Regions from separate parts of the Paenibacillus shenyangensis genome, predicted to be linked through region 4. Evidence: predicted binding sites of a transcription regulator. Region 4 holds the regulator's gene; each other region holds the start of a gene.
What was found. Region 4 encodes Rex, which represses fermentation and respiration genes when NADH is low (regulators of the CRP and FNR family bind a similar motif). Its sites were predicted from a motif close to TTGTGAAATATTTCACAA; they were not measured.
Positions count from the first base shown of each region.

Region 1: nadA (quinolinate synthase NadA) is a predicted target of Rex. The motif match lies at 2,434-2,451, and genes of this name have one in related genera.
Region 2: qoxA (cytochrome aa3 quinol oxidase subunit II) is a predicted target of Rex. The motif match lies at 2,739-2,756, and genes of this name have one in related genera.
Region 3: pflB (formate C-acetyltransferase) is a predicted target of Rex. The motif match lies at 3,056-3,073, and genes of this name have one in related genera.

Region 1 is NZ_AOIG01000034.1:12,390-20,393, reverse strand. It holds gene ftsH (ATP-dependent zinc metalloprotease FtsH) at 70-2,115, shown strand; gene nadA (quinolinate synthase NadA) at 2,474-3,418, shown strand; gene nadB (L-aspartate oxidase) at 3,449-5,260, shown strand; gene nadC (carboxylating nicotinate-nucleotide diphosphorylase) at 5,250-6,116, shown strand; gene H065_RS0123295 (type III pantothenate kinase) at 6,123-6,920, shown strand; gene hslO (Hsp33 family molecular chaperone HslO) at 7,142-8,004, shown strand, end outside.
Region 2 is NZ_AOIG01000021.1:70,818-78,821, forward strand. It holds gene H065_RS0116900 (glycoside hydrolase family 95 protein) at 1-240, shown strand, start outside; gene H065_RS0116910 (GH1 family beta-glucosidase) at 748-2,091, shown strand; gene H065_RS26175 (hypothetical protein) at 2,363-2,647, shown strand; gene qoxA (cytochrome aa3 quinol oxidase subunit II) at 2,914-3,948, shown strand; gene H065_RS0116925 (cbb3-type cytochrome c oxidase subunit I) at 4,041-6,017, shown strand; gene cyoC (cytochrome o ubiquinol oxidase subunit III) at 6,017-6,628, shown strand; gene cyoD (cytochrome o ubiquinol oxidase subunit IV) at 6,630-6,971, shown strand; gene galU (UTP--glucose-1-phosphate uridylyltransferase GalU) at 7,236-8,004, opposite strand, start outside.
Region 3 is NZ_AOIG01000030.1:61,087-69,090, reverse strand. It holds gene adhE (bifunctional acetaldehyde-CoA/alcohol dehydrogenase) at 1-1,921, shown strand, start outside; gene pflB (formate C-acetyltransferase) at 3,092-5,359, shown strand; gene pflA (pyruvate formate-lyase-activating protein) at 5,668-6,405, shown strand; gene H065_RS0122180 (glycoside hydrolase family 3 N-terminal domain-containing protein) at 6,711-8,004, shown strand, end outside.
Region 4 is NZ_AOIG01000011.1:7,795-15,798, reverse strand. It holds gene H065_RS0109985 (cell wall elongation regulator TseB-like domain-containing protein) at 1-312, opposite strand, end outside; gene H065_RS0109980 (amidohydrolase) at 343-1,650, opposite strand; gene H065_RS0109975 (redox-sensing transcriptional repressor Rex) at 1,631-2,290, opposite strand; gene dinG (ATP-dependent DNA helicase DinG) at 2,287-5,181, opposite strand; gene panD (aspartate 1-decarboxylase) at 5,526-5,909, opposite strand; gene panC (pantoate--beta-alanine ligase) at 5,902-6,807, opposite strand; gene panB (3-methyl-2-oxobutanoate hydroxymethyltransferase) at 6,804-7,676, opposite strand.

The sequences.
Region 1 (8,004 bases), on a different contig from region 4:
CTGACATCTATTGAGAAGGTCAGACGGGCTATGGTAAAATAATTTAAGTGTCTTGAGAGGAGGTAGGGGATGAATCGGTTCATCCGGAATTCTGGGTTCTATTTAATACTATTTTTAGTCGTGGTGGGCATTGTCCGTTACGTAAGTGACGGAAGTGAAGCTGCCGATAATCCAAGATATGACCAGCTCAAAGCCGCACTCAACAGCGGTAATGTAGCATCGGTAACGATTCAATATGATAACTATGCTTATCTGGTTACCGGTATGTACAAAGAGCAACCTGAAGGTGCAAAGACCAAGCAGTTTTCATCCTACATCCCTGCCACCGACGCAGCGTTGGATTTAATTAACACTGCCAGTGAAACCAAGGGGACGCAGGTAACCGTTAAGCCTAAGGAAGGCGACAGTATCTGGTTGTCTTTTATAACATCCATGATCCCGCTCGTGATTATGTTTATTCTCTTCTTCTTCCTCTTCAATCAGGCTCAGGGTGGCGGCGGCAAAGTGATGAACTTTGGCAAAAGCCGTGCGCGTCTGTATAACGAAGAGAAGAAAAAGATTACTTTTGAGGATGTAGCCGGCGCAGACGAAGAGAAACAGGAACTCGTCGAAGTGGTTGATTTCCTCAAAGATCCGCGTAAGTTCAATACCGTTGGTGCCCGTATCCCTAAAGGGGTACTGCTCGTGGGTCCTCCGGGTACAGGTAAAACACTCCTTGCCCGTGCAGTAGCCGGTGAAGCAGGAGTACCATTCTTCAGCATCTCGGGTTCTGACTTCGTCGAAATGTTCGTCGGTGTCGGTGCATCCCGTGTACGTGACCTTTTCGAGAATGCGAAGAAAAATGCGCCATGTATCATCTTTATCGATGAGATTGACGCAGTAGGACGTCAGCGTGGTGCTGGCCTGGGCGGTGGTCACGATGAACGTGAACAAACGCTCAACCAGTTGCTCGTTGAAATGGATGGTTTTGGAGCCAACGAAGGTATCATTATCGTAGCGGCAACCAACCGTCCGGATATTCTGGACCCTGCGCTTCTGCGTCCAGGTCGTTTTGACCGTCAGATTACGGTTGATCGTCCGGATGTTAAAGGCCGCGAAGCGGTACTGAAAGTCCATGCACGCAACAAACCGCTGACCAAAGATGTCAAACTGGATATTATTGCGAAGCGTACAACCGGCTTTACCGGAGCGGATCTGGAGAACCTGCTGAACGAAGCAGCGCTTCTGGCAGCACGCCGCAACCGTCGTGATATTTCCATGCGCGAGGTAGACGAAGCGATTGACCGCGTTATCGTAGGTACAGAGAAACGCAGCCGCGTAATCAGTGACCGCGAGAAACGTATCGTCGCCTACCACGAAGCAGGACATACCATCGTTGGTTATTTCCTGGAACATGCCGATATGGTACACAAAGTAACGATCGTGCCGCGCGGACGCGCTGGCGGTTATGTAATCATGATGCCAAAAGAAGATCGTACACTTGTAACCAAGCAGGAACTGCTGGATAAAGTAACCGGTCTCCTGGGCGGACGTGTAGCGGAAGAATTGTATATCGGTGAGATTGGTACCGGCGCATACAGTGACTTCCAACAGGCGACCAGCATCGTGCGCAGCATGATCGTTGAATACGGTATGAGTGAGAAGCTCGGCCCTATGCAGTTTGGTAATTCGCAGGGTCAAGTATTCCTGGGACGCGATTTTGGACATGAGCAGAACTACAGTGATGCGATTGCTTACGAAATCGATCAGGAAATGAATCGCTTCATCACCGAGTCTTACGAGCGTTGTCGTGAGCTGCTGCAAAAACACTCTCGCGAAATGCATCTGGTGGCACAAACATTGCTTGAAGTAGAGACACTGGACTTTGAACAAATCAAGTACCTGATCGAAAATGGATCATTGGAAGGTTTGGGTGAAGGCACAACTGGCGGTAACGACAGTGGTCCTTCCGAAGGTGGAGAACCTACTTTTGACAGCATTGGCGACTCCCAGGTACGTCTTGAAAAAGACAATAATCCATCATCAGCTCCAGGAGCGGGCGGAACCATTCCGAACAATCCAACTGACGGTTCTGATGATAATCGTGGCTCTGGTGGCGGTACGCCGACCATCTAAGTTCATAAAATGCAATCTTATCAAAAGCCTGAAGATCTCTAAGATCTTCAGGCTTTTTTTGTATGGGTTATAAAACGATAAAAATGACATGAACGTTAATGATTCTCCTAATACCTCCTAATACAATGACCTCTCTATAATTCCATAAAAAGAATGTTAACTTCGTGCCCAATAATGGATTGACAATCCTATAGAGGATTGTGTACATTATTGGAGATGTTGATCACAATTTTGACACATTTCGCAGTCGACTACGAGATTTTTTTCACAAAGTCAATAAGATCATCCATTTAATGATGAACCTATAAACGTTCAAGATTGTGAAAACTGTCTCAAACTATTACAGGGAGATGAATTCATGGAAGCTCTGGCATTGGAGAAAAAGGCAGAACGTGATGCAGAATTAAGGAAGCGTCTGCTTCAGTTGAAAAAGGAACGAAATGCTATTATTCTGGCGCACTATTACCAGCGGGATGAGATTCAGGAAGTGGCTGATTTTCGGGGAGATTCTTTTTTGCTGGCTCAAAAGGCAGCACAGACAGACGCAGATACGATTGTATTTTGCGGAGTTCATTTTATGGGAGAAAGCGCCAAAATACTAGCACCCAACAAAACGGTCATTATACCGGATGAACGGGCAGGCTGCCCAATGGCCGATATGGTCAATGTGGATGGACTGCGTCGTCTCAAGGAAAAGCATCCGAATGCCAAAGTGGTTACCTATATCAACTCCTCTGCCGATGTCAAAGCAGAAACCGATATCTGCTGTACATCCGCCAATGCGGTAAAAGTGATCCAGTCGGTCGATTCTGACGAGATTATCTGGGTGCCGGATAAAAACCTCGGTCATTATGTACAACAGCATACGGACAAGAAGATGATCATCTGGGAAGGATACTGCAATACCCATGATATGCTCACCGTCAAAGACGTGGTCGAGATGAGAGCCAAGCACCCCAACGCACAGTTTGTCGTTCATCCGGAGTGCCGTCCTGAAGTCGTAGCACTGGGTGACTTTGTAGGTAGTACGACTGCGATTATTAAATATTGCCGGGAATCGGATTGTCAGGAATTTATTGTAGGCACGGAAGATGGCACTGGTTATCAGCTGCGCAAGGATAGTCCAGACAAGGCATTTCATTTTGCCAGCAAATATCTGGTATGTCCCAATATGAAAGTAAACAATCTCAAAAAGCTCGTTAACTGCCTGGAGACGATGAAACCGCAAATTTATGTACCGCCAGCTGTTGCTGACCGTGCACGGATCTCGCTGGAACGAATGTTGGAAGTTTCTTCTTCCTAGAATCGGTCAATAGAAAGGCAGGCGTATGGGATGAATGCGGAATATAAGCAACCGGATAAAAAGGCGCATCAACACCTGGAGCAGAAGACAACAGATGTGCTGATTATCGGTTCCGGGATAGCGGGTCTGTATACGGCTATCCTCGCAAGTGAACATAAGAACGTGCTATTAATCACAAAGAAAGCATTACTGGAAAGCAACACTCGTTATGCCCAGGGCGGTATTGCAGCGGTAATCAGTAATGACGATTCGCCCGTTTATCATCGTGAGGATACTCTGCTCGCCGGAGCCGGACTTTGTTCATCCCCGGCTGTAGATATACTGGTACATGAAGGCCCGTCAGGTGTTCAGGAGCTGATACGGCTGGGGACTGCTTTTGATACAGCGAATGGACAACTGGAACTGACCCGTGAGGGCGCACATAGTCATCGCCGTATTTTGCATGCCAATGGAGACTCAACAGGCTACGAGATTGTCAGAGCATTGGCTCGTCAGGTAGCGGAAAATAAACGGATTACGATCTGGGAGCATCATTTTACGGTAGATCTGGTGCATGATAAAAAAGAATGCAGTGGTGCGATCGTACAGCGGCCGGATGGAAGCAGAGTATATGTGGAGGCAGAAGCAACTGTGCTTTGTACAGGTGGAACCGGCCAGCTGTATGAGCAGACGACTAATCCGGATGTAGCGACAGGAGACGGCCTGGCGATAGCCTACCGGGCTGGCGCAGTACTTCGGGATATGGAATTTGTGCAATTTCATCCGACCGCTCTTTGTTATCCGGGTGCTCCGCGGTTTCTGATCTCGGAAGCTGTGAGGGGAGAAGGCGCTATTCTGCGGAATCGGCAGGGAGAAGCTTTTATGGAGCGATATCATCCTTTACGTGATCTGGCTCCGCGTGATATTGTGGCCCGTGCTATCGTGAACGAGATGCAGCAGGATGGCAGCCCGAATGTGTATCTGGATATTACTCATGAGACGGCAGAGAAGCTTCAGCAGCGCTTTCCGACCATTTATGAGACCTGTATGAATTATGGACTGGATCTGGCATTGGACTGGATACCGGTTGCGCCGGCAGCTCACTACATGATGGGCGGCATCCGTACAGATCAATATGGAGAAAGCAGCATTCACAGGCTGTTTGCTTGCGGTGAAGTATCATCCACCGGAGTACATGGAGCGAATCGTCTGGCGAGTAACTCCTTGTCCGAAGCGATTGTATTTGGTAAAAGGATTGTCGAGCGCATTATCGATCCTTCATGGTCAGCTGTAGAAGCAGATAAACAGCGGTTCTACCATGATCGGCACACTCAATCGGTAGCAAGAATCGAATTTGATTATGGCGCAGCTGCCGCAGCTTGCGGAAATAAAATAGTCGAACCGAGTATACATCTGGCTACGCAGCTTTCTCGGATCAGCCGGCACTCTGAGCCACTGGCGTCTTCATCTTCTTTTGGCGACCGGAGAAATGTAAATAAATTCACAAGCGAAGCATCCAATCTAATGCTTGCTGTAGATGAACATGAAATACGGAAGCAGCTCCAGCAGATCATGACTGGATATGCAGGGATCAGCCGTAGTAGCGATGGGTTGCAGGAAGGTATGATGCTTCTCGCACGACTGCCAGATTTGCCTTATGAAGATTGTACCTTTGAGCAACTGGAGCTTCGCAATATGCATCTGTGTGCAGCTTTGATCTTGCAGGCAGCCTGGTATCGCCAGGAAAGCCGTGGTGGCCATTACCGTGAAGATTTCCCTGAACGAAATGATCTGGATTGGCAAAAGCATACACTACAGCATATTACACACGGACTCATGGAGGAGAATAGAGATGATGTTTAACGGATATCAGGAGAATCTTACGAATTGGATCAAACTGTGGCTGCAGGAGGATGTAGGATCAGGCGATATCACGACCGCTGCTACAGTTCCGCCAGGTCATCATAGTGTGGCTGTTATCCATGCCAAACAGGATGGTATTCTGGCCGGATTGCCTGTGGCCGAGCATGTATTTCATACGGTTGACCCTGAACTTCTATTTACCGCTGTTGCGACAGAAGGACAGCCTCTTGCCCAAGGGGATATTATCGCCAGAGTGGAGGGCAGCACCCATTCTCTGCTCACCGGAGAACGACTTGCTCTGAATCTGCTGCAGCGCATGTCCGGCATTGCTACACGCACGCGCCAATATGTAGATATCATTGATGAGCTGCCGGTGCGGCTTGTCGATACGCGCAAGACTACACCAGGCCACCGGATGCTGGAAAAGTATGCTGTCCGCGTCGGTGGTGGCAGCAATCACCGATTCGGTCTGTATGATGCAGTCATGATCAAGGATAATCATATCAAAGCGGCTGGTGGAATTCTGCCTGCTGTTCAGTCGGCCCGAGCACAGATTCCGCATACGATGACAATCGAAGTAGAGACCGAGACCCTGGAGCAGGTAAAGGAAGCCCTGCAAAGTGGTGCAGATATCATTATGCTGGATAATATGAATCATGAGCTGATGCGCGAAGCGGTCGCTTTGATTCGCAGGCAGAGCCCTCATGTCCGTATTGAGGCTTCGGGAAATGTATCGCTCACGACGATTCGCGGATTAGCCGAGACGGGGATCGATATTATCTCGGTTGGACGACTGACCTATTCTTTTGATAATCTGGATATCAGTCTGGATCTGGGAAACAAGAAGAGGGAGTGACACGTATTGGTATTGGTGATTGATATTGGAAATACGAATATTGCGTTTGGCGTATATCGAGGCGAGAAGCTGCTGCATCATTTTCGTATCAGTACCAATCGGCAGGCAACACCGGATGAGTATGGAGTGACGGTTCATCAATTATTTCAGATGTCGGGCATTATTATTGCCGATATCAAAGGCATTATCATTTCTTCCGTAGTGCCGCCGATTATGCATACTTTGGAAGAAATGTGCGAGAAATATCTGCATCATACGCCCATGATTATCGGTCCTGGCATACGTACCGGACTGAATCTGCGCTACGAGAATCCGCGCGAAGTGGGAGCCGACCGGATTGTGAATGCTGTAGCTGCTATTTCCCTGTATGGCAGTCCGGTCATTGTCGTAGATTTTGGAACCGCAACCACATTTGACTGTATTGATGACCAGGGCAATTATCTGGGCGGTGCGATTGTACCGGGCATCGGTATTTCCACAGAAGCACTGTATCAGCGTGCTTCCAAGCTGCCCAATATCGAACTGGAGAAGCCTCGTAAAGTGATTGGTCGCAATACAGTGCATGCGATGCAGTCTGGTATTATTTTCGGCTATGCGGGTCAGGTCGATGGCATTGTCAAAAGAATTCGCGCCGAAATGGGCGTATCTGCCCGAGTCATTGCAACCGGTGGATTGGCAGAGCTGATCTCCAGCGAGACCGAGACGGTAACCGAGGTGAATCCCATGCTGACGCTGGAGGGACTTCGTCTGATTTATGAACGGAACATCAGTACGAACCGTCCTGTACCACGCAGTGGTGAATAACCGCCATTTCTCTCCTTTGCAAAACTTTTGACGTGATGATCGCGTCTAATTAAAATAGATATAGCTTGGATACATTTGGTAATCAGATGCTTATGATAGGTAATATACGCATTTTTGCACAGCAGCTATCGAATTAAGCTGCAATGTACCCTATAATAGACTATATGTGCTTTGTATGACATCACGATCAAGCAGGCAGAACGAGAGGAGTTCATTTATATATGGAACAACATAACAGCAATACACAACCGGATCGTCTGATCCGTGGAATAGCAATGGGTGGCAAAGTACGTGCATTTGCTATCCGCTCTACCCATCTGGTGGAGGAGCTGCGTCGTCGGCATGATACATGGCCAACAGCGACTGCAGCAATGGGACGTACGCTGACTGCAGCAGCCATGATGGGGGCTATGCTCAAAGGCGAAGAAAAACTGACTCTTCAGGTCAAAGGTAACGGACCAATCGGACAGATTGTTGCCGATGCCAATGCCAAAGGTGAAGTGCGCGGTTACGTGGACAATCCGCATGTTCATTTTCCGAGCAATGCGATGGGCAAACTGGACGTGGCTGGAGCCGTCGGAACCGAAGGTTTTATTTATGTTATCAAAGATCTGGGACTCAAAGATCCTTACCGCGGGAGTGTACCGATCGTATCGGGAGAGCTGGGCGAAGATTTCACGTACTATTTTGCAACTTCCGAACAGACTCCGTCTGCAGTAGGCGTAGGTGTACTGGTGGATACGGATAATTCGGTCATCGTGGCAGGCGGATTCATTATCCAGCTGCTGCCGGGTCTGAACGATGCCGAGATTGATCAGCTCGAAAAAGGGCTGGGTAGCCTGCCGCCGGTAACTTCGCTGCTCAACGAAGGACTGGAACTGGAAGAGTTGCTGGGACGTGTTCTGCCAGATGTGGAAGTTATGGACGGTATGGATATCGTATTTAACTGTTCCTGTTCCCGTGAACGTGTTGAACAGACGCTGGTGAGTCTGGGTGAGCACGAGCTGGTACAACTGATCGAAGAAGACGGACAAGCAGAAGTGGTATGCCATTTCTGTAATGAGAAATACCAGTTCGATCGTCA
Region 2 (8,004 bases), on a different contig from region 4:
CTGGTATCCGTCACTATCGTATCGGACAGCGATACGAGATGCAGCATACTCTCTCCAACGGCATTAATGCTGTTAGAGCATAACCCTGTCTCAGCTACTCTAAAGGAGAAAGCCATATTTCCAATTCAAATCCAAACAACTTCAGCAAAATCGACGGAAGACAAGCATTCTGATGAACACCGACTGGAACTGCCCATGAAAGCAGGGCAGCGCTATACACTGAAGGTACAAATATTATAATGATGCCAACGCCTATCAGCACAGTAATAACATCCGTTATCCCATAACCTTATTAAATGTACAAACCTGCAAAACCACTAACTTACAAATTCATAAACCTGTACATCAAAAAAACGATTACAAAATCACTAAAGACCTTGTAACAAGGATGCAAAACGCCCACCAAGCTCCAAGCACAGAACGCAGGAAAGGAAATAAGAGCAACAACCGACATTTAAGCCTGGAGATCTTCGTTCCCTTTTCCAAGTAAAAGATCTCCAGGCTTAACCGGAGGGCGTGCTCTTATTCCTTTCCGAAGTGGATGATGCCTATAGCAGCCAGACATTGCATCCAGTAAAGTCCTTGAATTTCCGTACCATGAAACATAAGTTACATCCTTTTAGAAGATTCATCCCTACACTATAATGTAAGCGAATGTAAACGTATACGAACAAATATCTTCACAGCATAGCCAAACCGATGAATGAAGCGACTTTCCATCCAACCACCATACAGGAGGCACAAAACATGACTATTTTCCAATTTCCCAAAGACTTTATGTGGGGTACAGCTACCGCAGCCTATCAAATCGAAGGTGCTTATCAGGAAGGCGGACGCGGTCTGTCGATCTGGGATACCTTTGCACATACGCCGGGCAAAGTATTTGACGGACATAACGGCAATATTGCCTGTGACAGCTATCACCGCTACGAGGAAGATATTCTGCTCATGAAAGAGCTTGGTATTCAGACGTACCGTTTTTCGGTAGCCTGGTCACGCATTATTCCGGATGGAGACGGCGAGGTCAATCAGGAAGGGATTGATTTCTATCACCGGTTCGTCGATTGCCTGCTGGATGCGGGTATCGTTCCTTTCTGTACGCTGTATCACTGGGATCTGCCGCAGACGCTGCAGGATGATGGCGGTTGGGAGAATCGCCGTACTATCGATGCCTTTGTCAAATATGCAGAAGTAATGTTCCGCGAGTTCTCCGGCAAAATCAAATTCTGGCTTACCTTTAATGAGCCATGGTGTATCGCATTCCTGTCCAATCTGGAGGGCAAGCATGCACCGGGCAACCAGGATCTGCAGATCGCGCTGAATGTAGGTCACCATCTGCTGGTCGCTCATGGCCACTCGGTAAAATTGTTCCGGGATATGCAGCTCGAAGGACAGATTGGTATTGCGCCGAATGTGGCATGGGCAGTGCCTTATAGCAAGAGTCCGGAAGATCGCGCAGCCTGCGACCGTAACATCGAAGTCTATGCCGACTGGTTCCTTGATCCGATCTACAAAGGCAGCTACCCGGATTCACTGTATGAATGGTTCGTGCAGGCAGGTGCCCAGCCACCGGTACAAGACGGAGATATGGAGATTATTGCCCAGCCGATTGACCTGCTCGGTATTAACTACTATCATCCATCGGTGAACCGTTATCATCCGGAAGCCGGCTATCTGCAGAGCGAAGAGGTAGATATGGGATTGACCAAAACCGATATTGGCTGGCCGATCGATGCCACCGGGCTGTATGATGTACTGCATTATCTACAAAAATACGGCAATGTCGATATTTATATTACCGAGAACGGTGCCTGTGTGAATGACGGCCCGATAGACGGAGTTGTTAATGATACGCTGCGTATCCAGTATTTGCAGCAACATATCGCGCAGGTGCACCGGGTGATCAATGATGGTATTCAGCTCAAAGGGTATATGGCCTGGTCGCTGATGGATAACTTTGAATGGGCAGAAGGATACCGAATGCGCTTTGGATTGATTCATGTCGATTTCCGTACTCTCGAGCGTACACCCAAAGAAAGCTACTATTGGTACCAGAATGTAGTTCGCAACAATTGGATGGAGACACGCTGATGATGTAGATGTCTTTCTATCTCCTGATTGTTTTTTGAAAAAGCCGGTATTTCGCAGCTATAGGCATAGGCCTGTCTGCGAAATACCGGCTTTTTGCGTTCATTTAATACCAAGTTACCAAATATTTTAAGGGAAAAGCAGCTAAAGCGAATCAAACCCCTGCTTTTGTGGTAATAAGCTCTATATCATACTAACGTCATACAAACGCTACTATGAACAAACCAACCGGTAGACGGACCAGAATTACAATTATGAAAGGGGAGTGGAAGATATGGCTACCAAGAGCAAAGGGCATTCCAATTCGCCCCGCAATCATTCACCAAGACATAATACGTATGCTATGAGCAGAGCGCTAACCATCGTATCATGGGTGATCTGCGCAGTAGGTGTCTTTTTGATTATTTTCAATCTTCAACCGTTCAATGACAACAATATGGGATTGATGGGCGGAATTGGCTGTCTGGTGGCAGCAACGTTTATTTACTTTATTGGTAAATCCTTCGGTTCCATGCAGGCGCGAAGTGATGAAGGCAAGGACGGAATCAAAGAAGACTAATTGTCCTGCTTACAATTAAATAGTAGCTCCTTTGAGAATTTGTTCTTGAAGGGGCTTTTTTACGGAGTAAATATATGTTAATCTTTAAATAATGTGAAAACATTCACTTCCGCTTGCTAATAAATTGACAGATTTGTTAACAAGCTAAAAAAAAACGAAATTTACACGTCCTATGGATACGCAAAAAGCAGACTTAGTGTTAACATAGGAATGTGTGGTTTCAATATTATGAACGTCATAAGCGTTATGTGAGAAAGGGGATCAAGATGAGCAAAAAACCAGGTTCGCGCCTTATGAAATGGGTTGTTCTGATTGTGACCGTTCTGTCACTGGCCCTGACGGTTTGGGCGTTGTTTGCCGGTACAGGCAACTATTTCGTTCTTAACCCGAAAGGACCTATTGCAGAAGGACAGCGGGACTTAATCGTCATTTCTACGATTCTGACGGCAATCGTTATCGTGCCGACGACAATAATTGCTTTTATTATTGTATGGAGGTATCGTGACAAGCCAGGCAGAAAGGCCAAGTACGATCCGGATTTCAGCCACAACAATTTGCTTGAAACCATCTGGTGGGGCATTCCGATCGTTGTTATCTTTATACTGGCTGTCGTAACTGTTCGTTACACGTATGCCCTGGAACCTTCTGTGGCTCTCAAGTCCGAGAAGAAACCAGTCACAATTCAGGTTGTATCACTGGATTGGAAATGGGTGTTCTTTAACCCGGAAGAAAATATTGCCACTGTGAACTCCGTGACAATTCCGGAAGATACACCAATCCGTTTTGAACTGACAGCCGATGCGCCGATGAACTCCTTCTGGGTACCGCAGCTAGCCGGTCAGATTTACACAATGTCCGGTATGGCGATGACCCTGTACATGCAGGCTGATCATCCGGGAACCTATTTTGGTTCAGGAGCGAACTTTAGCGGTGAGCACTTTGCCGATATGAGATTTGATGTGAATGCTGTATCCGATGCCGATTATCGTGCATGGGTAGAGAAAATCAAATCCGAGTCCAAACCAATGACAATGGAAACTTACCAGTCACTGGCGATTCCAGGAACTGCTGAAAAGCAAAGCTTCTCCTCGTTCCCGGATAATTTGTTCCAACAACTCGTAACCAAATACCTGCCTGGCGGTCTGGCTGATACCAGCAACCGTGCGACTCACACGACTCCTCAGACGGAAATCAATGAGAAGGAAAGTGAACAAGGGCAGAGCGATATGGGTACAGACACCAAATCCAACAATGAGCATGACGGACTGGGTACAGACACTCAGGAAGGCTCAAACAACTAGGTTTGATCAGGTTCCGCTTGCAGATAGGCTGCTGATCGTGAAGCAGTGTACCGGTAAGCGGAGCGCATAAAGACAGTGAAAGGAGCTCCCCGATGCTCGAGAATATTAAACAGTTTGCATCAGAATTTTTTGTCACCGGTGACCCGCTGATTTACGGTGCAGACGTATCCATCGCATTGGTAACGATCGCGATCTTTGCGGGACTAACCTATTTCAAGAAATGGAAATGGTTATGGCGTAACTGGTTGACTACCGTCGATCACAAAAAAATCGGTATCATGTACATCCTCGCTGCGATCATCATGATGTTCCGCGGCGGTGTCGATGCTCTTATGATGCGGACACAGCTGGCGATTCCGAATTTCGAGTTTTTGCATCCCGAGCACTATAACCAGGTATTTACTACGCATGGCGTAGTTATGATCCTCTTTATGGCGATGCCATTTATGTTCGGTTTGTTCAACGTCGTTGTACCTCTTCAGATTGGTGCACGTGACGTCGCATTCCCTTATCTGAACTCACTCAGCTTCTGGCTGTTCTTCCTGGGTGCGATGCTGTTTAACCTGTCGTTCGTAATCGGTGGTTCACCGGATGCGGGCTGGCTGAGTTATCCGCCGCTCTCGGAACTTCAATTTAATCCAGGTCCTGGACAGAACTTCTATATCTGGGGTATTCAGATCTCCGGTATTGGTTCCCTGGCAACAGGTATCAACTTCCTGGTAACCATCATCAAAATGCGTGCACCAGGCATGACAATGATGAAAATGCCGATGTTCACATGGTCGGTATTTGCAACTTGTGTAATCATTATTTTTGCATTCCCAATTTTGACTGTTACACTGGCACTGCTGTTCCTTGACCGTTTTGCTGGAGGGCATTTCTTCACGCTCGATGGCGGCGGTAACCCAATGATGTATATCAACTTGATCTGGATGTGGGGTCACCCTGAGGTATACATTGTTATTCTGCCGGCGTTCGGTATTTTCTCCGAAGTCGTCAGCGTATTCTCCCGTAAAAAACTGTTTGGTTACACATCCATGGTATTCGCCATGATGATCATCGCCTTCGTATCCTTCTTCACCTGGGCTCACCATTTCTTCACAATGGGTTCCGGTGCAGACGTCAACGCATTCTTTGCGATTTCGACGATGCTGATTGCGATTCCGACAGGGGTTAAAATCTTTAACTGGCTGTTTACGATGTATCGCGGACGAATTCGCTTCGATCTGCCGATGCTGTGGACCGTTGCCTTTATCCCGGCCTTTATCGTCGGTGGTATGACAGGGGTTCTGCTGGCGGTTGCGCCTGCTGACTTCCAGTATCACAACAGTTACTTCCTGATTGCTCACTTCCACCAGGTTCTGATCGGTGGTGTCGTATTTGGTTACTTCGCTGGTATGTACTACTGGTGGCCAAAAATGTTCGGCTTCAAGCTGAACGAGACGCTGGGCAGATGGTCCTTCTGGTTCTGGAACATCGGTTTCTACGTATGTTTCATGCCGCAATACCTGCTCGGTCTGATGGGTATGACTCGTCGTGTAAGTACGTTTGACTGGGATACAGGCTGGGGACCACTGAACGTGGTATCTACAGTCGGTGCATACCTGATGGGTATCGCATTTATCTTCCAGGCAATCCAGATTGCCTACAGCTTCAAGTATCGCGAAAAAGATACAACAGGCGATATCTGGGATGCTCATACGCTGGAATGGACAATTCCTTCCCCAGCGCCAGAGTATAACTTTGCAATTACACCTGTAGTGGACAGCAGAGATCCGCTGTGGGTTGAGAAGCAGCGTCGTGCTGCCGGCAAGCTTCCGAAGAAAGATGCGAAGCCGAAATACGAACCAATTCACATGCCTAGTAACTCGGGTATACCGATTGTATTTTCTACTTTCTTCTTCATCGCTGGTTTCGGATTTACGTTCCACTGGGTATGGATGGCAGTCCTGGGTCTTGCAGGCGTCCTGGCATGTCTGGTTGCGCGTTCCATGAACGATGATGAAGGCTTCTACATCCCTGCTGAAGAAGTAGAAAAGACTGAGGCTTCATTAAGGGGGACACTTTAATGGCACAAGCCGTATCACAGAATGATCATGGTCATCACGATCATGGACATCATGATCCGCAAGAGCTAAAAATGCTTGGCTTCTGGATCTTCCTGATCACAGACGTTATTCTGTTCGGTACGCTGTTTGCTACGTATGTGGTGCTTCACCACAACACGGCAGGCGGACCGAGCGGTGCTGATATTTTCGAAATGCCTGGCGTTATCGCCGAGACATTCATCCTCTTGACGAGTAGTTTCACAAGTGGTCTGGCTGTTCTGGCAATGAACAAAGGTAAAGTAAAACAATTGATCGGTTGGCTCGTTGTAACATGGATCCTGGGTGCTGCCTTTATCTACCTCGAAGTAGATGAGTTTGCCAAACTGATCCATGAAGGTCATGGCTTCTCCGGAAGTGCATTCCTGAGCTCCTTCTTTACACTGGTAGGAACGCACGGACTTCACGTTTCTATGGGTCTTGGCTGGATGCTGCTGTTGATTATCCAACTGTCCCGTCGTGGTATTAACGATGTAACACGCGGCAAAATCAACGTAATCAGCTTGTACTGGCACTTTTTGGACGCAGTATGGATCTTCCTGCTGTCGGTCGTATATCTGATGGGGGTGATGTAACATGGCGAATCATTCCAACCATTCACACGGACATGACGAAGCTCATGCGCATGGCTCACTGAAGTCTTATATCATCGGCTTCATCCTGTCGATTATACTGACCATTATTCCACTGGTTGTCGTTATGAATCATATGATGGATCCGATTCCTACGATCTTTGTCATTATGATTACAGCGATTCTGCAGTTCGTTGTACAGCTGTTCTTCTTCATGCACGTACGCGAGCGTCAGGGTAACCAACCACGCTGGAACGTTATGGCTCTGATCTTCGGTCTGGCTATCGTACTGGTAGTCGTATCCGGTTCGATCTGGATCATGACTTACAACGGCGTAGGTTACTAATTCGAGTGATTCTGTTTGATAGCTCAAGCAGTTATGGAACAGGTATAGAAATACAATAAAAGCTCTTCTGCAAGTTGGCTTTCCCTTTCGAGAGAAGGGAGGCTGATACCGCAGAAGAGCTTTTTTGTTGTGTCTGGATGGTCTGGAATCCGAAGTGTAATCTATAAGAATACATCATTTTCGAACAAGTTAAGAGCAGTTGACCCAATCTCGGCTTAATAAGCTATAAGCAGGATAAACCTGGTACATTGTGATCGAGCCTGTTCAGGACAGAACGCTGTTCATATAAGCAGGTTGATACTTATCTTGTAAATACTTCTCGATCTCATCACGCAGTTCGGGGCGATTCAGGGCGAATTCCAGTGTCGCTTTGACATAGCCCAGTGGATCGCCAATATCATAGCGGCTACCTTGAATCTCCAGTGCGGCGAGGTGGGGCAGACGGGAGATTGCATCAGTCAGCTGGATTTCGCCACCTTTGCCCGGTGCAGTATTTTCCAAAATATCAAAAATCTCAGGTGGTAGTACATAACGGCCGATAACCGCCAGATCAGAGGGAGCATCTTCTACATTCGGCTTCTCCACAATATCGCTAACCGGGATAATTGAATACGGTGTACTGGATACGGCAGTCGGAGCGACAATACCGTATTTATGGGTATGCTCATACGGTACATGCTGCACGCCGACGATAGCCGTCGAAGGGTACACATTCTGTTTAAGCAGCTGCTGGAGTCCCGGCTCTTCATGTACAATCAGATCATCGCCCAGTAGTACGGCAAAAGGCTCATTACCGACAAACTGGCGTGCACACAGAATCGCATGACCCAGTCCAAGCGGTTTTTTCTGACGGATGTAATGGATATCTGCCATTTCGGAAATACGGTTGACCTGCTCCAGCAGAGCCGTCTTGCCTTTGGAAGCCAGATCCAGCTCTAATTCAATCGAATGGTCAAAGTGGTCTTCAATCGAGCGCTTGCCGCGTCCGGTGACGATTAATATAGATTCAATGCCGCTGGCGACAGCTTCTTCG
Region 3 (8,004 bases), on a different contig from region 4:
CGAGAAAAGTGCGGATCTCAAACAGGCTGTAACCGACCTGATCCTGTCCAAATCGTTTGATAATGGTATGATCTGCGCATCCGAACAAGCTGTTATCATCGAAGAGCCCGTATTCGAGCAAGTGAAAAAACTGATGATCGACAATGGCTGCTATTTCCTTAATAAAGAAGAAGTTGGCAAACTGACTGCAGGTGCTATGAATGTAGAGAAATGTGCAGTCAACCCGGCAATCGTCGGTCAACCAGCAACCAAAATCGCTGAAATGAGCGGTATCACTGTTCCGGCAGGAACCAAAATCCTGGTTGCCGAACTGGAAGGCGTAGGCACCAAATATCCATTGTCCGCTGAAAAATTAAGTCCTGTACTGGCTTGTTATAAAGTGAAAAATGCAGAGCAAGGTATCGAGCGTGCTGCACAAGTTGTTGAATTCGGCGGTATGGGTCACTCTTCGGCGATCCATTCCAACAATGATGAAGTCATCCAGAAATTCGCAGATCGTCTGCAAACCGGACGTATCATCGTGAATTCTCCTTCGACACATGGCGCTATTGGCGACATTTACAATACGAACCTGCCTTCCCTGACATTGGGCTGCGGATCGTATGGACGTAACTCGACATCTTCCAATGTAACAGCAGTCAATCTGATTAACGTGAAAAGGGTGGCGCGTCGTACCGTGAATATGCAATGGTTCAAGATTCCTTCCAAAGTATACTTTGAAAAAGGTTCGACTCAATATCTGGCTAAAATGCCAAACATCAGCCGTGTTATCATCGTTACTGACCCAATGATGGTACAACTGGGATATGTAGAAAAAGTAGAGCACTATCTGCGTCAACGTCAGACACCGGTAGCAATCGAAGTATTCTCCGACGTAGAGCCGGATCCATCGACGACTACAGTAGAACGCGGTCGCCAAATGATGGAACGCTTCCAGCCTGACTGCATTATCGCACTGGGCGGCGGATCACCAATGGATGCTGCCAAAGGTATGTGGCTGTTCTATGAATACCCTGATGTAGAATTCGATAACCTGAAACAAAAATTCATGGATATCCGCAAACGGATCTACAAATATCCACATCTGGGACAAAAAGCGCAATTTGTTGCTATCCCTACCACTTCGGGTACAGGTTCGGAAGTAACATCGTTCGCGGTTATTACAGACAAAGAAAAAGGCAACACCAAATATCCTCTGGCAGACTATGAACTGACTCCAGACGTAGCGATTGTAGACCCTGAGTTCGTCTACTCCCTGCCACGTGTAGCTGTAGCAGATACCGGTATGGACGTACTGACTCATGCGATTGAAGCGTATGTATCGAATATGGCTAACGACTACACTGATGGTCTGGCGATCAAAGCGATCCAACTGGTATTCCAATACTTGGAGCAATCCGCACTGCAAGGCGACAAACTGGCTCGTGAGAAAATGCATAATGCTTCGACAATCGCCGGTATGGCCTTTGCAAATGCCTTCCTGGGTATTAACCACAGCTTGGCGCACAAATGGGGCGGACAATATCATACTGCACACGGACGTACCAACGCGATCCTGATGCCGCATGTTATTCGCTACAATGCGAAAAAACCAACCAAATTCGCATCGTTCCCTAAATACTCGCACTTCATCGCTGACGAACGTTACGCTGAAATTGCCCGTATCCTGGGACTGCCAGCACGTACTACCGAAGAAGGTGTAACCAGCCTGATCAATGCTATCCGTGATCTGAACCGCAAACTGGGTATCCCTGAATCGTTCGAAGCATTGGGCTTTGATGCCAAAGACTTCGAAGCACATGTCGATTACCTGGCTGATCGCGCATTTGAAGATCAATGTACAACTGCCAATCCTAAAATGCCGCTGGTGACCGAACTGGCTGATGTATACCGCAACGCTTTCTACGGCAAATTTGAGTAAGACCATAGACCAACGCAAGTTGCTTATAAATAGCAGCAAGCCGCTTATAATTGTATAACGTAGTTTATTGATAATCGGGATTGCTTCCACTTAGCTGCTGTACGCAGAGGGTGGGAGCAATTCTTTTATTATTTCGTCTAGTCGCATATCATTGGGCTGCAACTGCAACTGCAACTGCAACTTTTAATGTTGAACTTATAAATAAATGAATGGATGGGTCTGGTTAATGGGAAGGGGAGGTAGCAAGCGCTCCGGTAAGGGAATTCTCCTTCCGGCCTCCGGTTAAGAATGGATATGTCTGAATCACCGCTTGCAGCGGTACATATCCATTCTTAAATATCGGCTTGAAGGAGAATTCCCTTATCTTCGCTGCGAGTAGTCTAGTTTATGAATAGCTGAATTCATTTGCAGCAGTATATGCATTTTCGTGTTGATTAATTCATACCAGAGAGGGGATGATAGATGGAAATTTAGCATGATGAAAATAAAATGATGTCGCACCGTGCACCTTCTAATGATGCAATAAGCACGGAACGGAAGAAAGGAAATAAGAGCAGTGACGACGTTTAAGCCTGAAGATTCACCTTTTTTCTAACATTTCAGAATCTCCAGGCTTAACAGGAGGAGCAGCTCTTGTTCCTTTCTAGAGTGGTGAATGAGTGCTGCATGAATAGCGAATCAGTAATGAATAATCATTTTAACAAATTGTCTTATCATAAATTAAGCGTTCCAGCCACATTTCTGCAGAGGACAAATCTGTAAAGTATTCATTCCAAAGCAATGGTGCAGCCATAACTCTATCGCTAATTTTCTTCAAAGTGATGTATTATCATTTTGAACACTTCAAACTTGCAGCAACTGTATCTCTATTTCGATACCCGCTGTACTGCTGGTTGGCTGGAGTGGGCAATAAAATGGTGTTCTATAATCTAGAACTTCAGCTGCAGCGTACTAATCTGTTATATATTTAAAATTATGCTGTACCAGTGACAGAAAGTGATAAAAATCATATTTTGTCTCTTTTTTTGTGATATATGTCACATACTCAAACGGGTCTGTCCGTCATAATAAAGACATAGCCGGAGCACACAGTAGCCGGTCCAATGTTTAGTCAAGGTACAGCTACAATATCATTTGTGATTAAATTCACAAATTATGGAGGGATTATCAATGTCGGTAATCGAGAGAAATGTAATGGACCAGTCACAACAGGATGCATGGAGAGGTTTTAACAAAGGGAAATGGACCAACCATGTTGATACTAAAAACTTTATTGATGAGAATATCAATCCTTACCTTGGAAATGAATCATTCCTGGCAGGACCTACTCAAAATACAAATGATCTATGGAAAATCGTATCCCAGCTCTCCAAAGAAGAACGTGAAAGAGGCGGCGTATGGGACGTTGATGTCAACACACCAGGTTCGATCACATCCCATGGTCCTGGTTACTTGGACAAAGAAAAAGAACAAATCGTCGGTGTACAGACAGATGAGCCTTTCAAACGTTCTATTCAACCTTACGGTGGTATTCGGATGGTTATCGATGCTTGTAAAGCTTACGGCTTTGAAGTTCCACAATCCATCGTCGATACATTCACCAATATTCGCAAAACACATAACCAGGGTGTATTCGATGCTTACACTGCAGAGATTCGTGCAGCCCGCAAATCGGGTATCGTAACGGGTCTGCCAGATGCTTATGGCCGCGGTCGTATCATTGGTGACTATCGCCGGGTAGCATTGTACGGTGTGGACTTCCTGATGAAACAAAAACAACAAGAACATGATCAAACTATTGGCGAAGGCATGGATGAAGCAACGATCCGCTTGCGTGAAGAAATCAGCGAGCAGTATCGTGCACTGAATGAACTGAAACAAATGGCAGCAGCTCACGGTATGGACATTTCCAAACCAGCTCAAAATGCCAAAGAAGCTTTCCAATGGCTGTACTTCGGTTACCTCGCTGCTGTCAAAGAACAAAATGGTGCGGCAATGTCTCTTGGACGCGTATCTTCGTTCCTGGATATTTACATCCAGCGTGATCTGCAAGAAGGCACATTAAATGAAGAAACCGCTCAGGAACTGGTTGACCATTTCGTAATGAAACTGCGTATCGTCAAATTCCTGCGTACTCCGGATTACAATGATCTGTTCAGTGGTGATCCAACATGGGTAACCGAGTCGATCGGTGGTATGGCAGTTGATGGTACAACAAGAGTAACGAAGAGCAGCTTCCGCTTCCTGCATACCCTCTACAATCTGGGACCTGCACCGGAACCGAACCTGACTGTTCTCTGGTCCGAAAAACTGCCAGAAGGCTTCAAAAAATATTGTGCCAAAGTATCGATCGAAACCAGCTCCATCCAGTATGAAAATGATGATCTGATGCGTCCAATCTATGGCGATGACTATGGTATTGCTTGCTGCGTATCCGCAATGCGTATCGGTAAACAAATGCAGTTCTTCGGCGCTCGTGCCAACCTGGCCAAAACGCTGCTGTACGCAATCAACGGTGGTAAAGACGAGAAATCCGGCGCTCAAGTAGGCCCTGAATTCCCGGCAATCACTTCCGAATATCTGGACTATGATGAAGTGATCGCACGCTACAAACCAATGATGCAGTGGCTGTCCAAAGTGTACATGGATGCACTGAACATCATTCACTACATGCATGACAAATACAGCTACGAACGTATCGAAATGGCACTGCACGATCGTGATATCCTGCGTACCATGGCTTGCGGTATTGCCGGTCTGTCAGTAGCAGCCGATTCACTGAGTGCTATCAAATATGCCAAAGTTAAACCTATTCGTAACGAACAGGGCATTGCAATAGATTTCGAAATCGAAGGCGAATTCCCTTGCTATGGTAACAATGATGATCGTGTTGACCAGATTGCTGTTGAACTCGTTGAAACATTCATGGGTATGATTCGTCAGCACAAAACGTATCGTGAAGCTGTACCTACTCAATCCGTACTGACCATTACTTCTAACGTTGTATACGGCAAGAAAACAGGTACTACACCAGATGGACGTAAAGCAGGCGAACCATTCGCACCAGGTGCCAACCCAATGCACGGACGTGACAAAAAAGGTGCCTTGGCATCTCTGAGCTCTGTTGCCAAACTGCCATACGAACACAGCTTGGATGGTATTTCCAATACCTTCTCGATCGTGCCAAAAGCACTGGGTAAAGAAGAAGAAATCCGCAAATCTAACCTGGTTGCCATGCTGGATGGATACTTCGGCAGCGATGCGCATCACCTGAACGTCAACGTCTTTGATCGTGAACAGCTGATCGACGCTATGGATCATCCAGAAAACTATCCACAGCTGACAATCCGCGTATCGGGTTACGCTGTTAACTTTATCAAATTGACACGTGAACAACAGCTGGACGTTATCAACCGTACGTTCCACAACGCAATGTAATAAACCGTACAAAATGTAATAAAAAGCATAAACAACTTATCAATAAATTACCGCACCAATGCTTGCCAACTGCAATCTTTTAGAAATTGGCGTTTCTCCCGACATAGAGCGGAGAGTAAATGGAATTGCTCAGACGCCGCCTTTGTGCCAGGATATCGACTGCTTCAGCAGTCATTCCAGATATCCTGACACAACAAGCGGCAGAAGAGCAATCCATTTACTCGAAGCGGTGTCACTCTAGAAACCTCGCTAATTCCTACCTGAATCTGCTTGGCAAATCACACCACAAGGAAAGGGGCTGAATGATCATGGTAACAGGCCGTGTTCACTCGCTGGAAACATTCGGTACTGTCGATGGTCCAGGTATTCGTTTCGTATTATTTATGCAGGGGTGTCTGATGCAATGCCAGTATTGTCATAATCCCGATACCTGGAATCTGGACGGAGGCAAGGTAATGCAGCTGGAAGAAGTGCTGGCTGAGATTGAACCTTACCTCAATTATTACCGCAGTTCTGGCGGTGGACTAACCGTATCGGGCGGTGAACCGACTCTTCAGGCTCCTTTTGTCAAAGCATTGTTCAAAGCGGTAAAAGAACGCTGGAATCTGCATACTACCCTGGATAGTAACGGATACAATGATGGGGAAAAGATTCATGAATTGTTGGACGTGACCGATCTGGTTATGCTGGATCTGAAACATATCAATAATGAAAAGCACAAAAAGCTGACAGGAGTATCCAATGAGCGTACGCTGAAACTGGCACAGTGGTTATCGGATCATGACCGCAAAATGTGGATACGCCATGTGTTTGTACCCGGCATTCATGATGCTGAAGAAGATCTGATTGCGCTGGGCGAATTTATCGGTACCCTAAAAGGTGTAGAAAAATTCGAAATCCTTCCTTATCACCAGATGGGCATTTACAAATGGCAGTCGCTGGGCCGCATCTATCCGCTGGATGGCGTGCCTTCACCGACTGATGAAGAAGTGGAACGTGCCTATCGCCTGATCGAACAAGGTCGCCGCCAGGTAACCTGCGTATAACTTTGTAATTCTCCGATATATGCACAAGATACAGGCACTGTACATGCCGCTGCAATATGGACGTTTTATTGTAAATGATTGGGTCAGAATGCATTCGGGGGGATGCAGGATGAAAATCATAACAGGCATGTGCCGGAAAGAGCTTTTCTGTCCTTTGGGATAGAGAGGTTTTTTCTTGTCTATATCCAATGGAAATACATGATCATTACAGGGGTCAAGCAGGATAAAGAGAGCTTCTTGTTGTCCTCAGAACATGATCGTATACTGAAGGAGCATAACCAGTCCATGATACAGGGAGGATATACATGAATATGTTTCAGTTATCGGATCTGACGCTTGATCAGAAAATCGGACAGTTATTTATAGGTGGTTTCCATGATATTGTGCCGGACGAACAGGTGAAAATATTAATTGAACAGTATGCTATAGGCGGAGTAATCTATTTTCGCCGTAATATAGGTACACCGCAGCAAATTATTCAGTTATCTACCGACCTTCAGCAGATGGCTGCCTCTAGCGAGCTGCCTCCTTTATTCATTTCGATTGATCAGGAGGGTGGCATGGTCAGCCGAATCGATCGGGAAGAGCTTAGTCTCATTCCGGGCAATATGTCGCTTGGCGCAGCAGATCATCCGGAACTGACGGGGCAAGTGGCTGCTATCAGTGCGCGTGAGCTTCGCATGCTGGGGATTAATCTCAATCTCGCTCCCTGTATCGATGTAAATAATAATCCCCGTAATCCGGTTATTGGTGTACGATCTTATTCGGAAAAGCCAGACAAAGTCGCAGAGCATGGAGCGGCAGCTATTACAGCTATGCAGGCAGAACAGGTTGCTGCAACGGCCAAACATTTTCCTGGACATGGCGATACCGATACAGACTCCCATTATGGGCTGGCTTCTGTGCCTTATGACAGGAGCAGGCTGGAGAGTGTAGAACTGCTTCCTTTTCAGCGTGCTATTGAAGCTGGAGTAGATTTGATCATGTCTGCTCATGTTATCTTCCCGGCGTTCGAACCGGAACAGATCCCAGCGACTTTATCCCCGTCAGTATTGACCGGACTACTACGTGAGCAGATGGGGTTCCAGGGGCTGATTATTACCGACTGTTTGGAAATGCATGCTATTGCCAAGCATTTTCCTATTCCTGAAGCAGCAGTGCGATCCCTGCAGGCAGGTGCCGATCTCCTGTTAGTTAGTCATACACTGACCGATCAGGTGGCTGCTATTGAAGCGGTTCGTGCAGCGGTAGCCGAAGGGAGACTGACCGAAGAACGCATTGATGAGTCCGTTCAGCGAATTTTATCACTTAAGGCAAGAAGGGAAATGAATCAGCCTATTCGGAAAGATGCTGACCAGGCAATTCGCCTGCATACCTCTGAATCGGAAAAGGTGCTTCGTGAAGCTTCCTTACGCAGTATCACCGTTGTCAAAGATAATGGACAGCTGCCGCTGTCGATCAAGCAGCAGGGTCTGGTCATTTGGCTACAGGTGACCCGGGAGACCGAAGTGGATGAACCTGCTGGTCATCAGACAAGTCTGGCTGAGGCACTTCGTGCATACCATATAGTGACAGATGAGATGGTTGTAGATGCCGAAC
Region 4 (8,004 bases):
CTCTACATGTACAGCATTGGCTCCCTGTACCGGAGTGCCGTCTTTATTAAATTTGACCCAGACCATTACTTCCTGCTGCTGATCATTCTGTCCCTGCACTACCCAATAGATCGACTTTTCATTCCAGACCGACTGGTACGTGCGGGTAAGCGAAGTCAGGTTAGCCTGCTTCTGGGCAATCTCCAGCGCTTCCTGTTCATGGCTCCATGGCTTGGCCATAACATGCACATAGAACTGGTTCACACATAGTACTATTAGACCTACTACTGTAATAATAATCGCTATCCACTTGCCACTTCCCAAATTTCGCAAGACACGCCATCCTTTCTGTTCAACTTGCGGTTAGCGTGTGAGCAAACCTTCAAAAGCAAGCTGTGCTTCACGGCGGATTTTTTCTTCATCCAACGTCAGCGATACGCCATCTTTGATTAGCTGCTTGCCGTCTACCCAGACATGCAGTACATCTTTGGCGCTGGCTGAATATACCGTGTGAGAGATAAAGTCCGTAAACGGCAGGAAATGAGGCTGATCGATATTCAGAGATGTGATATCGGCTTTCATTCCCACTGCAAATACGCCTGTGTTATCCAGGAATACGGATTTGGCACCATATTCGGTACCCATACGCAGAGCTTCCAGTGCAGGTACAGCCGTAGGATCACCGGATACGCCTTTATGGATCAATGCGGCCAGGCGCATTTCTTCAAACATATCCAGATTGTTATTGCTTGCAGGTCCATCCGTACCCAGGGATACAACTACGCCTGCACGCAGCAGATCAGGTACACGTGCTACACCACTCGCCAGCTTAAGGTTGCTGCCCGGGTTATGAGAAATGGTTGCTTTGTGGGCAGCCAGTTTTTGAATCTCTTCATCAGTCAGATGAACAGCATGTGCCAGCAAGGTTGGACGAGTGAATACACCCAGTTTTTCCAGATGATCTACCGGACGCAGACCGTAGTCACGTACGTTTTGTTCTACCTCAGCCACGGTCTCGGACATATGGGTATGCAGTGGAACATCCAGATCATGAGCAGCCTGCACGAATTTCTCGATAAATGCCGGTGGACAAGTGTACGGGGCATGTGGAGACATCATTGTGGTGATGCGTCCATTCGCTTGACCATGCCAGTCGCGTACGAATTGTACCGCCTGGTTAAGCTTCTCGTTCTGCTCTTCTTCCGAGCACAGACCGATAACGCCGCGCATCAGGACTGCGCGCATGCCGGATTGCTCAACGACTTCGGCAACACGCTCGGAACGGTCATACATATCAAGGAATGTTGTTGTGCCGCCTTTGAGCATTTCCAGAACAGACAGTGCTGTACCGATGTAGACATCATCACTCGTAAATTTGGCTTCCATCGGCCACATTTTCTCCTGCAACCATACTTGCAGAGCCAGATCATCTCCATAACCGCGCAGCAAGGACATGGCCGCATGACCATGACTGTTCACTAATCCGGGAATAAAGAATTGATGTCTACCGTCTACGATCGTCATGCCTTCCTGATCAGCAGGCTCCTCTTCGCCCAGATAAGTAATCACATCATTCTCGATAACCATGTGTCCGTATAATACAGATTTTTCTCCATGGGAAGCTGCGAAGATTCCGTTTTTGATCATCCATTTACTCGGTGAGTTGTTCATTCGTCTCTAATTCCTTTCCATCTTCAAGGTAGTAGGCCAGACTCAGCAGATCGGTAGTAAAATCTGCTGTATGCACACGTACATGTGGTGGTGTTTTCAGGATAATCGGTGCAAAATTCAGAATCGCCTCGATGCCTGCTTCAATCAGCTGATCGGCAACACGCTGTGCCTCGGTATTGGGAACGGTAATAATACCGACCCGGATATGCTTGGACTTCACTGTCTCGGACAGCTCATCTATCGGCTGTACAGTCAGCGTATTAATCTGGGTCCCTACCTTGGGTGTATACGAATCAAAGATTGCTATAATCTTCATCGTCTCCTGCAGATAGACATTATAGTTGGAAAGCGCGTGTCCCAGATTACCTGCTCCAATCAGCGCGACATTGATCTGCTGATCAAGCTTCAGGATATGACGTATCTTCTCAATCAGATAGGATACATCATATCCGATTCCTTTACGACCAAAATCACCAAAATAAGCAAGGTCTTTACGAATTTGGGCTGGGTTGAGATCCAGTTTTTGTCCCAGCTCCTGCGAAGATACAGTGGGTACCTCACGGGTATGCAGCTCGTTCAGGTATCTTAGGTAGACAGGTAATCTTCGCACGACCGCTTCTGATATTTTATCGGATTTCATGCTTGCTCCCCCTCTTGATTTGCAGCATCCTTCTCGTTCTCACGATGGCTCAGCCATTCCGCAATACGGGGAACCATTTGCTGCGTAGGCATATGTTCCATTTTGGGACCGGGCAGCGAATACAGGAAGTGCTTACCATAATACGATTCGATAACACGGGTATCATAGATAAGTACAATACCGCGGTCATTCGCTGTCCGGACCAGTCTGCCAAAGCCCTGCTTGAACCGGATAACTGCCTGTGGTACAGATAATTTCATAAATGGATTTTTCTTCTCTTTTTTGAGCCGTTCACTTTTGGCTTCTACCAATGGATGATTGGGCGGCTGGAAAGGCAGTCGCACAATCGCCAGACAGGTCAGTGCCTCTCCGGGAATATCGACGCCTTCCCAGAAGCTGCTCGTCCCCAGCAGTACGCAGGCCGGATGCTCCTGGAAACGGCGGGTCAGCTTGGTCCGGCTGCCTCCATCCACACCCTGTCCGAATACGGCAATATCGCTCTGTGATAATTTCTCCTTCAGAGGCTCGTACACCTGCTTGAGCATGCGATAAGAAGTAAATAAGACCAGCATACGTCCGCGCGTTGCCTCGGCAGCATCTGCCAGCGAACGGGCCAGCATGCTGACAAAGTGTTCATCACCGACACTTCCCTTCACGCTTGGGAAGTCTCTTGGGATCAGTACAAGTGACTGTTCCCGGTAATTAAACGGAGATTCCAGCATCGAGGTATTCAGCTTGCCCTGCTGCTCGGCTTCCTTAAGCCCCAGTTGTTCGATCATGTACTGGAAATTTTTGTCGATCGACAGTGTTGCAGATGTCAGCACAATACTTTTCTTTTTGTCAAAGAAATGCTCTTTGAGCTGCTGGCTGACATCGACCGGAACAGCATACATCTGCAGCGATTTGCTGCGATAATTGCCGTTCGCTTCATACCAGTAGACCGTATCGTCACTATCCAGCTTGATAAAATGACGAAGATCATCGCGAACACCGGTCAGATCCTTGAATAGTCCCGATACATCGGTTACGAGTCCATCGCTATCCAGCACCTCATCCGATTCCTTGATCTTGTTCATGACCTGTTCACCCTTACGGATAATCTGGCTAAGACCAATATAAATCCGATTTTCCAGCTCCGCGATTTCGGCCCATTCTTCCGGTTTCTTTTGCGGCAGCAGACGAAGGGTAAACTGCGCAGCCTCGCCTGGAGCCGCATCACTGCGCTGTGGCAGCAGAGCGAACAACAGCTCACTAAGCTTATCCCAGTCTTCTTTAACATCTGTTAGTTCCGGATACAGATTATCGATGGCTATTGCCCACTCCATACCGCGTTCACTGCCAGAAGATCCCAGCTGCTGACGCAAAATCGCCAGCTGACCGGTCTTGCTGTCCTTGAACAGACGCAGCATTGGATGAACCAATGTGAAATATTTCATGTGCATGCCCAGATGTTTGCCGGCTACATCTTCAAGATGATGAGCCTCATCAATAACCAGATGCTCGTAGGCAGGCAGCAGCTGATGTCCAGCCTTGATATCGGTAAACAGCTTGGAATGGTTCGTAATTACCACATCTGCTGCACCGGCTTCATGCTTGGCTCGGTGATAAAAGCACTGCCGGAACCATGGACAAGCACGTCCCAGACAGGAATCGGTATCACTGGCGACCGTTTCCCAGAAATCGCCACCGCGGTTGCCCATATTGAGCTCTTCATCATCCCCGGTCTCGGTAGCTGTCAGCCAGACAATCATCTGGGCAGCGATCAGCACATCTTCCTTGGGACTCTGAAATTCCTTTGTATTTATTTTATGCTCAAATTTGCGCAGACACAAATAATGCTGGCGTCCCTTGAACACGGCAGCACGAAAAGCAAACGGAATCACTTGTGTCAGCAGCGGAACATCCCGTTCGCGCAGCTGTTCCTGCAAATTAATCGTATGCGTGCTGACCATAACTCTCTCGCTGTTTTTGACGCTATGATAAATGGAAGGCAGCAAATAACCAAGCGATTTGCCCGTTCCGGTTCCTGCTTCAATCAATAAATGCTTCTCATCCGTAAGTGCGCGTACTACTTCGTCAAACATCTGATTCTGCGGCTCACGTTCTTCATAATCCGGCAGCAGCTTGCGCAAGTTGTCTTTGACCTGTTCCAGGAACTCATCAAAGGACACATCTGCCAGCGGCATGCCTTCTCTTGCTTCCTCGGCAGAAGGGATATCCATCCAGTCGCCTACTTTCAGCGCAAGCTGGCGGTAGAATCGATGTTCATCCAGATCCTGTGCCGGCTGTGCTTCACGCTGCATGCGCACACCATCAAAGTACCAGCCCAGATCACTATCCTGATTGTCGAACAGCTCTGCCAGGCGCTGTACTGTAATCAGCGGCAGACCATCCAATTCTTCCAGGCATTTCAGAAATACATAGGCTGTCGCCAGTGCATCACTATCCGCCTGATGGGGACGATCATGTTCGAATCCAAGCGAGCTGCTGACCATACTCAGCTGATAACTAGGCAGATTCGGGAAAAATACACGCAGGAAATCCATCGTATCCAGCACTCTGCCGGTAAACGGCAAATAACCGGTACGGTCCAGTGCACGCTGCAAAAAGCCCAAATCAAAAGCTACATTATGTCCGACCAGCACTGCATCTTCCAGTAGCGGAATCATCTCCAGCATCACGTCATCCAGTTCTGGAGCGTCTGCTACATCTTCGTTGCGAATACCCGTTAATCCGGTAATAAATGGAGGAATCTTCCCTCCGGGTTTGACCATGGAGCTGTATACCTGTGTAATCGTTAAATCATGATCTATAACAGCAAGACCCACCTGAATGATATCATCCGAGGACTGGGTTCCTGTTGTCTCAAAATCCAGTACGGCAAATTTCATGGATGTCTAAATCCTTTCCTTGCAGTCGTCACACCTGATGTCAAAATGTTCACCTATCAGCATACCAGAACAGGACGGTTTTGAAAACGTGGCGAGGTGACGGAAACTGACGCATTCGGCATCCCCATTATCGCGGCTGCCCAGCAATCTCTCCCCGACCGCCCCTTTATTCTGTAGATGCATAAAAAAAGGTGATACATGACGTGTTTGACAGGCACGCAGTATCACCTTGCTTAGGCGTTATGTTTCTTTTATTATACATGATTTCCTCTAGTACGCCTACGCATATTATCTACCTGGACAGACTGCAGATCCGGTTCATAGCTCCATGTATATCATTCGCGTTACATAATGGTAGCATGAACCTCTTTGTGGGCTTCCATTACCGGTTTGTTTTGACCGTCCACGAATACAACAGTTGGACGATGTTCCTGAAGTTCTTCATGGCTCATCATGCCGTAGGAGATAATAATAACCGTATCACCAGGCTGTACCAGACGTGCAGCTGCCCCATTCAGGCAAACAACACCGCTGCCGCGTGGACCGGTAATCACATACGTCTCCAGACGAGCGCCATTGTTGTTGTTAACGATCTGCACTTTTTCATTTTCCAGCAGATCTGCAGCTTCCATCAGATCTTCGTCGATTGTAATACTGCCGACGTAGTTCAGGTTGGCTTCTGTCACCGTAGCACGATGGATTTTGGATTTCATCATTGTTCTATACATGAAGGGACACACCTTTCGTTTCCATGATTACATTATCGATCAGACGGGTTGGACCGAATTTGACAGCCAGCGCCATAATGATTTCTCCATTACATTGATAAAGAACAGTATCGTCAGCGAGCACTTCCAGCTGCGGGAATGACAGAATCTCTGCGTAATCGATAACGGCGATAGCAGAAGTACCGATTTCCCGGCGTAGAAGTTCGCGTACCTGACCAGCTGTCATCTGCGGATTACTGATTATTTCTTCACTAGCCAGACGCAGGGAACGGGATAATACCAATGCCTGCTCACGCTCTTCTGCCGAGAGATAGACATTGCGTGAACTAAGTGCCAATCCATCTTGTTCACGAACAATTGGGCAAGGAACAATCTCGATATCCATATTCAGATCATCCACCATCTGGCGAATAACGGCTACCTGCTGGGCATCCTTGGCTCCGAAAAAGGCATGATCCGGTTTGACGATATTGAACAGCTTGGTGACTACAGTCGATACACCATCAAAATGACCCGGACGAGATGCGCCGCAAAGTGTATCGGTCAGTTCTGCTACGCTCACATGCGTCTTAGTTGGCGATGGATACATTACCTCTACCGCCGGCAGGAATACAATATCTACACCTTCTGCTTCCGCTAACGCCAGATCGCGCTGTTCATCACGCGGATAGCGCTCAAAATCTTCATTCGGTCCAAACTGGATCGGATTGACGAAAATGCTGATTACCACGATATCGCTCATTTCACGGGCTTTGCGCATCAGGCTGGCATGACCTTCATGCAGGAATCCCATGGTAGGTACCAGACCGACCGTCGCTTCATGATTATGGAGAGAACGCTGTTTGCGAAGGCTTTTCACTTCCTGACGAATCTCTGCGATGCTGTGTAGTACCTTCACGCTTGTTCCTCTCCTTTCCCTTTAGCCCCATATAAGGAGTCGAGTGCTTCCTGATCTGGATTAAAAGCATGCTGCTCCGCCGGAAAAGCGCGTGTTTTGACCTCGTTTACATACTCTTCCAAAGCTGTGCGGATGGTAGTTCCGATATCGGCATACGTTTTAACAAAACGCTTTTCACGATAAGCGGATGTATATTTGACCACATCATGAAATACCAGCACCTGACCATCACACCCGCGTCCTGCTCCGATCCCGATCGTCGGGATAGACAGCTGGCCTGTAATCATCGCAGCTGTATCTTCCGTAACCAGCTCCAGTACTACACCAAATGCGCCTGCAGCTTCGAGTGTCTTGGCATCATTCAGCAGACGCTGAGCATCCTGTTCGTCTTTGCCTTGTACACGATACCCACCGATCTGATGCACCGATTGCGGTGTCAGACCGATATGAGCGAGCACGGGCACACCCGCACGTGTAATTGCTGCTACGGTATCGGCAATCTCTGCTCCGCCTTCCAGCTTTACGGCGTGGGCATGACCTTCCTGCATAATGCGCTTCACACTGCGCAGTGTCTCATCTATACTTCCGTGATATGTCATGAACGGCAGATCCGCCACGATAAAAGTAGACTGTGCTCCACGTGCGACTGCACGAGAATGATAGACAATATCATCTACCGTTACCGGGATAGTCGAATCATATCCCAGTACCACATTGCCCAGTGAATCCCCAATCAGCAGCATTTCTACGCCGGCTTCTTCTGCCAGCTGGGCGGTTGGGTAATCATAGGCGGTCACCATCGTAATCGGATCGCCTTCTTTTTTCATTTTTTTCATTTTAACAATATTCAGCGGCGTTTTGGCTGCCATGTGACATCAAGCTCCTTCTAATCAATATAGTATTTGGACAAAATAAAAAACCTTTTAGTGATTCACTAAAAAGGTCCAGAGTCCAAAAAAGAGTCACTTTGCGATCATCTCTTCTGTCTCGGTCCAGTTCACGGCTCAGAGCAGAATTGAAGTTAGCCAACACCTCGCTTCGTATGGGTATCCCGAAGAATACATGATTTGGATAGGGCAGAATGTAATCAGACAGAAATGTGTTCATTCGTACAGAAAAGCTACCTTCAGGCTGCCGGTCGGATATAATCGAACCGAAAAAAATACCTGCTGCATCTCCATCCTGTCTGATGGTGCT